DNA from 2 places in the Rhizobium sp. BR 362 genome. Region 2 is predicted to be linked to the other one. Evidence: riboswitches for the same ligand, from Rfam matches in the RefSeq annotation. Region 2 holds a riboswitch; the other holds the start of a gene.
The links. A riboswitch is a leader RNA that binds a small molecule or an ion and turns the genes downstream of it on or off. The one in region 2 is predicted to bind thiamine pyrophosphate.

Region 1 (3,762 bases), on a different contig from region 2:
CGTGGAAGACCATAGTGCCCGCAACAAACTCGTTATAGCCCTGCTGTTGGTGTCGGCTTTCGTCGTCATTCTCAACGAAACCATCATGGGTGTCGCGCTGCCCCATCTGATGGCTGATCTCGATATCACGGCAAGTGCGGCCCAGTGGCTGACCACGGCCTTCATGCTGACCATGGCCGTCGTCATCCCCGTCACTGGATATCTGCTGCAGCGCCTCAACACGCGTCCGGTCTTCATTCTTGCCATGTCGCTATTCAGCGCCGGCACGCTGATATCGGCGCTGGCGCCGGGGTTTGCCGTCATTGTCGTCGGCCGCATCGTGCAGGCTTCGGGGACAGCGATCATGATGCCGCTGCTGATGACGACGGTAATGACCTTGGTGCCTCCGGGATCCCGCGGCAGAACCATGGGCAATATCTCGGTCGTCATATCGGTAGCGCCAGCGATCGGGCCAACCATTTCCGGGCTCATTCTTTCCGCACTGGAATGGCGCTGGCTGTTCCTCCTGGTGCTGCCGATCGCCCTGTCTGCATTGGCGCTCGGCGCCTTGCGGATAAAGAACGTGACGGTTCCAACCACCGCGCCGATCGATATTCTTTCGATCTTCCTTTCCGCCATCGGCTTCGGCGGTTTCGTCTATGGTCTCAGCGGGCTCGGCGAAGCAGCACTTCACCCGCCGGTGATATCTCCCTGGATTCCGCTCCTGATCGGCGCTGTCGTCATCGCGGTTTTCATATTGCGCCAGTTGCAATTGCAAAAGCAGGAGAGAGCACTGCTCGATCTGCGCACCTTGACTACAAAGACATTCACGATCGCTGCGGCCATGATGGCCATTCTCATGATGTCGATGTTCGGCGTTTTCATTCTGCTGCCTATCTATTTGCAAAACGTGTTGGGATTATCGACGCTGCAAACTGGTCTATTGTTGCTGCCCGGCGGTCTGATCATGGGCCTTTGCGCGCCTACGGTCGGGCGCCTGTTCGACAAATACGGTCCGGCGCCATTGATCATTCCCGGAGCAATCATACTCAGCGTGGTGATGGGCGGACTGGTCTTCATTCAGCAGGATACGCCGTTTTGGATGCTGTTGATCGCCCATATCGTGCTCAGCATCGGTCTTGCGCTGATGTTTACACCGCTGTTCACCGTCAGCCTTGGATCGCTGCCGCCAAACCTCTATTCGCACGGCAGCGCCATGCTTGGCGCCACCCAACAGGTCGCTGGCGCCGCCGGCACCGCACTGTTCGTGGCGATCATGACCTTGCGGGCCACCAGCCTTTCGGCCGGCGGCGCCAACCTTCTTGTCGCAACGACCGGCGGCATCAAGGCGGCATTTCTCTGTGGGACGATCATCTCGCTCGGAGCGATCGTCGCTGCGCTGTTTATCAAGAAGCCTCAACACGGGCAGGATATGGGGCACCATCATTAGAACGATTTGCTAATGACAGGGCGGTCTTTCTCTGCGAAAAAGGCCCCGATGAGAGACAGGGGCGCCCGTCGCATGACGGGCTGAGAAGCACCCTTTGAACCTGAACCAGATAATGCTGGCGGAGGGAGTCGCTCGGGGTCTCGGCGTACTCTTATCGTCATCCCCCGCGTCTCGCCCCGCCCGAAAGGGGCGATATGCAAAACAAGACTCCTCCTGGCTCGCTGGCAGCCATGCGGACAAATCGGCCGCTGGTGCAATGCATCCCCAGCTTCGTCGCGATGGTACACGCCGAAGAGGAAGCCGGCGAATTCGCCGCCTGTATCAGAAGGGCGCTCCCATGATCCGAAACGTCCTCTCCATCGCGGGCTCCGATCCTTCCGGCGGCGCCGGTATTCAAGCCGACCTGAAGACATTTTCGGCACGCGGCGTCTATGGCATGGCGGCGCTGACCGCATTGACGGCCCAGAACACGCAGGGCGTTTCCGGCGTCCACCCCGTTCCCCCGCAATTCGTCGCCGAACAGATCAAGGCGATCTTTGCCGATGTTCGCGTCGACGCCATCAAAATCGGCATGATTGCCAATGCCGCAATTGCCGAAGCGGTTGCCGACGCGCTCGCTCCATATCGAAGCGTTCCGATCGTGCTCGACCCGGTGATGATTGCCAAGGGCGGTGCGGCGCTGCTTGCCGCGGATGCAGTCGACATCCTGACCGAGAGGCTTCTTCCTCTGGCCACGCTGCTGACGCCCAATCTGCCGGAGGCGGCCGCGCTTCTGCATGAGCCGGCTGCCGAAAATCGCGAGACGATGGCCCGGCAGGCGGAAGCACTTATCAAGCTTGGCCCGCGCGCCGTTCTGGTCAAGGGCGGACATCTTGCCGGCGATGAAAGCCCGGATGTGCTCGCAAGTCCGGAGGGTCTGACCTGGTTTGAGGCTGCCCGTGTTCCCACCATGAAAACGCATGGAACCGGCTGCACGCTATCCAGCGCTTTGGCAGCGGAGATCGCCAAGGGCTCGGCGCTGCCAGAAGCCGTCGCGATCGCCAAAGATTATCTCGCAGGCGCTGTTGCCTCAGCCGAAACGCTGTCGGTCGGAACCGGTCACGGACCGCTGCAACACTTTTATGCGCTATGGCCGGCATAGCCCATCAGTTTCGCGCGGCATTACGGCTTCAATTCCCGCTCGAATTCTTCGATCTGTCGGAGAACCCATGGATCATCGGCGGAATATTGAATGGTCTCCGGCTCCACCCACTTTCGGCGCCGATTTAGGATCCAGTCAATCAAAGCGAAAAGCAGCCGCATACGGATTATTCCTGCTCTTTGGGGACTTGAGAGCCCCGACCACCTGCCTCGTGAGCTGGATCGGTAGCCGAGCCTCGATCAACCGCAAGGCGTGCGGCGATTGTTTATTTGCATTTCGCTAAATGAACGGTAGCTGAACGAAGCGCAACTCACAGGCGAATAATTATACCGTCGCTGTTCGTTGGTCATGCCGCGCCTCTCGCTGTCGGATCTGGGTTCCACGCCCGATTTTTCTCCGAAACCTTATCTTACGACCGTCTTATTCTAACCCCGTTGATGGCTGCGCCGGCTTTGCTTTAGGTCGATGAACGTGTGCCAGAGAACCGTGGCAAGGATGATGGCGCCGCCGAAAAAGGTGGCGGCCGGCGGCCTTTCTGAAAAGAACAGCCAGACCCAGAAAGGCGTGAGCACGATCTCCATGGTCCCGATAAGAGCAGCTTCCGCGGGCGGCATGCGCTTCGCCCCGGCAAGAAACAGAACGAGCGCAAAGGAGAAATTGGTTGCCCCGAAGGCGGCAAGCACCAGCCAATTGTGCAGATCGAGCGAGCCGGGCGAGCCGAACGGCGCGAAGATGACAAGTGTCAGGAAGGCGCTGACGATGGTGGGCGGCAGGGTCGCCACGCTGCGGTCGATGCGCGGAATGACGATGATCAGGGCGAAAGATGCCGTCATGCCGAGCGCCAGGAGATCACCGAGGCCGGTGCCGCCCCCGATCGAGGCGGCAACGATGATCGCCACCCCGATCAGGCAGACGCCGCCGGCAACAAGCGTTCGCCTCGGTACGCGCTCCTTCAAGATGACCCAGCCGAGCAAGGCGGCGATGAAAGGCGCCGTCGCGTAGATCATGGTCACGTTCGCAACCGTGGTCATGTAGAGGGCGCCGAGGAAACAGGCTTGGCTGAAGGTCTGGCAGGCGATCATCGCGAGACCCGACGGGTGAAAGATCGAGCTCCACTGGCGGCGCGAGAATCCCCCTTCGAGAAAGAAGCTTGGGATCAGCAGGAACAATCCACCGAACAAAGATCGCCAAG
Region 2 (3,762 bases):
ATCGGTCGGCGGAATCCTGGCCGCGTTCGAGCACGGCCTCCTCAGCGCTTTCCCGTTCACACCAGGGCGCTAGCATGCCGCCGGCGAGCCATGAGGCGGCTCGGCTGAAATTCCGGCTGGGATCTACGATCGTGACTTCAGCACCGCGCCGAAGCAGTTCATGAGCGACGGTGAGGCCGGCGATGCCGGCCCCTTTGACAAGGACACGCATGTCATTCGGCCGGATGTGCGGCGGCATCGATCGGCATATAGAGGTCGCCGCCCTCACGATATTTCGCCGCCATCGCTTCCAGCCCTTCCTTCTGCGCCTCGGCGCGGATGTCGTGCGAAATCCGCATGGAGCAGAATTTCGGACCGCACATCGAGCAGAAATGCGCCACCTTATGGGCTTCCTTCGGCAAGGTCTCGTCGTGGAAACTGCGTGCCGTGTCGGGATCGAGCGACAGGTTGAACTGGTCCTCCCAGCGGAATTCGAAGCGCGCGCGCGACAATGCATCGTCGCGGACACGTGCGGCCGGATGACCCTTGGCGAGATCGGCGGCATGGGCGGCGATCTTGTAGGTGATCACGCCCGTCTTGACGTCGTTGCGGTCGGGAAGCCCGAGATGCTCCTTCGGCGTGACATAGCAAAGCATGGCTGTACCGAACCAGCCGATCATCGCCGCGCCGATGCCCGAGGTGATGTGATCGTAACCCGGTGCGATATCGGTCGTCAGCGGCCCGAGCGTGTAGAAGGGTGCTTCGCCGCAGACGGCGAGCTGCTTATCCATGTTCTCCTTGATCTTGTGCATCGGAACATGGCCGGGGCCTTCAATCATCACCTGGCAATCTTTTGCCCAGGCGATCTTCGTCAGTTCGCCGAGCGTTTCGAGCTCGGCAAACTGCGCGGCGTCGTTGGCATCGGCGATCGAGCCGGGGCGCAGGCCATCGCCGAGCGAGAAGGAGACGTCATAGGCCCGGCAAATGTCGCAGATTTCCTCGAAATGCTCGTAGAGGAAGCTTTCCTTGTGGTGATGCAGACACCACTTGGCCATGATCGAGCCGCCGCGCGAAACGATGCCGGTGACGCGGTTGACGGTCAGCGGAATGTAATGCAGCCGTACGCCGGCATGGATGGTGAAATAGTCGACGCCCTGCTCAGCCTGCTCGATCAGCGTGTCGCGATAGATTTCCCAGGTCAGCTCCTCGGCAACGCCGCCGACCTTTTCCAGCGCCTGATAGAGCGGTACCGTGCCGATCGGCAGCGGTGAATTGCGGATGATCCATTCGCGGATGTTGTGGATATTGCGGCCGGTCGAGAGATCCATGACCGTGTCGGCGCCCCAGCGGGCGGCCCAAACCATCTTCTCGACCTCCTCTGCCATGGATGAGGTAACGGCGGAATTGCCGATATTGGCGTTGATCTTCACCAGGAAGTTCCGGCCGATGATCATCGGTTCGCTTTCCGGGTGATTGATGTTGGCGGGGATGATCGCCCGGCCGGCGGCGACCTCCTGGCGGACGAATTCCGGGGTGACATGATCCGGAATGTGGGCGCCGAAGCTCTCGCCATCGCGAATCAAAGCTTCTGCTTTCGCTTTGCGGCCGAGATTCTCGCGGATGGCAATGAATTCCATTTCGGGCGTGATGATGCCGGCCCGCGCATAGGCGAGTTGAGTGACCGCCTTGCCATCCCTGGCGCGCAGGGGCTGGCGTTTGGCGGGAAATTCTGGCGTCAGCCGCTCGCCGGTGACAAAGCCGTTGTCTTCCGGACGCACATGGCGGCCTTCATAGGCCTCGACATCGCCGCGGGCGAGCACCCAGTCGCGACGGAGCTGCGACAGACCCTGCTCGATGCGGATATCTGCTCCCTCGACAGTATAGGGACCGGAGGAATCATAAACGACGACGGGCGGCTCGCCCGATGTCGGATGGACGCTGATCTCGCGCATCGGCACGCGGATGTCGGTGTGAATGTCTCCGGGAATGTAAATCTTCCGTGATGCCGGCAGCGGGCCGGTGGTGACGGTCGGAGTGAGGTTATTTGCGGCAATGGTCATGGTTTGAGGCTCCAAGTTGCGGTTGGAGACCCAGTCAATCAGCCGGAATGATGGAAAGACGCTGGCATGGAATCCACGCGGGAATCCGAGCCTTCGAGCGCTTGCACCGTCCCTACGCCAGTATGAACTGGATCAGGTTCAACGGGTCACTGCGCCCACAATCGGCAAAGCCGTATTGCCTAGCAGTATCTCAGCCCCTTGCCGGGACACCCCTGGTGAATATCGCAAAGACTATGTGCTCGGCTGAGCCCATGTCAACCCTGGAACCGCGGTTCCGCCCACCTGAAGATGCGATCAGGGAATTTCGATCGGTTTCACGCTCGGAAAGATCGCCCGGTTATGACCGGGCAATCGGTTAGCGCGAAGCACCGCACTACAAGCTGCGCTCAGATGCGGAGCGTCGCCAAAATCATCGCGTTTCCAGTATCCGCATCAACCGGCCGCGATAGCTGTCGAGGATAACCGCCAACACGATGACGGCACCGATGACGATCGGCTTGATGTTGTCGTCGGCGCCCAGAAGCTGCAATCCAGTCGACAAGACCTGCAGAATACAGGCACCGACCAGCGTGCCGATTATCGAGCCCTTTCCGCCCGAGAGACTGGTCCCACCGATAATGACTGCGGCAATCGCGTTCAGTTCATAGCCAATGCCCGCAACCGGACTACCGACATTGAGGCGGAGCAGATAGACCATGGCCGCAATACCCGCAGTCAATCCGGAAATCGTGAATACGGCGACCTTGTATCTTTTGGGCTCGTGGCCCGACAAGCGGACCGCCTCCTCATTGGTGCCGATCGCAAAGACGAAGCGCCCGAATACGGTGTAGCGCAGCACGAACCAGCCGATGAGAACCACCACGATCGCGATCAGAAAAATCGAGGGGAATACCCCGAAGAAGATCAGATTTCCGAAATCAACGAATGGTTGCGGCAGACCGGTGATCGTGGAGTTATCGCTGACGACGCGCGCCAAGCCGCTTGCGACATTCAGCATCCCGAGTGTCACGATGAAGGATGGAAGCTTCCACTTCTCGCAGACCCATCCGTTGATGGCACCCAGGGCAGCGCCGGTACCCATCGACGCCAGCGAAGCCAGAACGATCGCCTGCCACGGAGAAAACCGGGGATCGATCATGATCGTTGCGCCGATAACCGTGCAAAGGGCAAGCAGCGAACCGACCGAAAGATCGATGCCGCCGGTAAGGATGACAAAGGTCATGCCGGACGCCAGCACGGTGTTTATGGCGATCTGCACGAAAATCTTCAGGAAGTTTTCCGGCGTCGCGAAATACGGGGCCGTCGCCGAGAAAAAGATCAGGATTAGCACGAGGGCAATGGCGACACCGGCTTCCTTCATCGAAATCCGGATAAGCTTGTCCCAGACGCCGGCCTTTTTGACCTCAGTCGTCATTTCAATGTTGCCGGACACGACTGTACTCCTTGTAAGCGAGTGAGAGAATCCTGCTCTCGTCAAATTGGTCCCGAGATATCTCTCCGGCAATCTTGCCGTCCGAGAAAACGATGATGCGATGGCAAATGCCGATGAGCTCCGGCAGGTCGGACGACACGACCAAGACGCCTTTTCCTTCGCCGGCAAACTTCCACAGAAGTTCGTAGATCTCCGCCTTGGCACCCACATCGATGCCGCGGGTCGGCTCATCGAAGATCAGCACCTTGGGACCGCGGAACAGCCATTTAGCGATGACCACCTTCTGCTGAT

Region 1: it holds a riboswitch for thiamine pyrophosphate, as region 2 does, so the genes downstream of both, QDY28_RS31000 (hydroxyethylthiazole kinase) here and thiC (phosphomethylpyrimidine synthase ThiC) in region 2, are expected to answer to the same signal.

The regions. Positions count from the first base shown of each region.
Region 1 covers NZ_JARWGH010000009.1:104,546-108,307, reverse strand. The annotation lists gene QDY28_RS15085 (hypothetical protein) at 1-13, opposite strand, end outside; gene QDY28_RS15080 (DHA2 family efflux MFS transporter permease subunit) at 2-1,429, shown strand; TPP riboswitch at 1,477-1,573, shown strand; partial or broken gene QDY28_RS31000 (hydroxyethylthiazole kinase) at 1,624-1,743, shown strand; gene thiD (bifunctional hydroxymethylpyrimidine kinase/phosphomethylpyrimidine kinase) at 1,767-2,570, shown strand; gene QDY28_RS15070 (DMT family transporter) at 2,996-3,762, opposite strand, start outside.
Region 2 covers NZ_JARWGH010000048.1:962-4,723, forward strand. The annotation lists gene thiO (glycine oxidase ThiO) at 1-211, opposite strand, end outside; gene thiC (phosphomethylpyrimidine synthase ThiC) at 213-2,039, opposite strand; TPP riboswitch at 2,131-2,263, opposite strand; gene QDY28_RS28425 (ABC transporter permease) at 2,449-3,471, opposite strand; gene QDY28_RS28430 (sugar ABC transporter ATP-binding protein) at 3,455-3,762, opposite strand, start outside.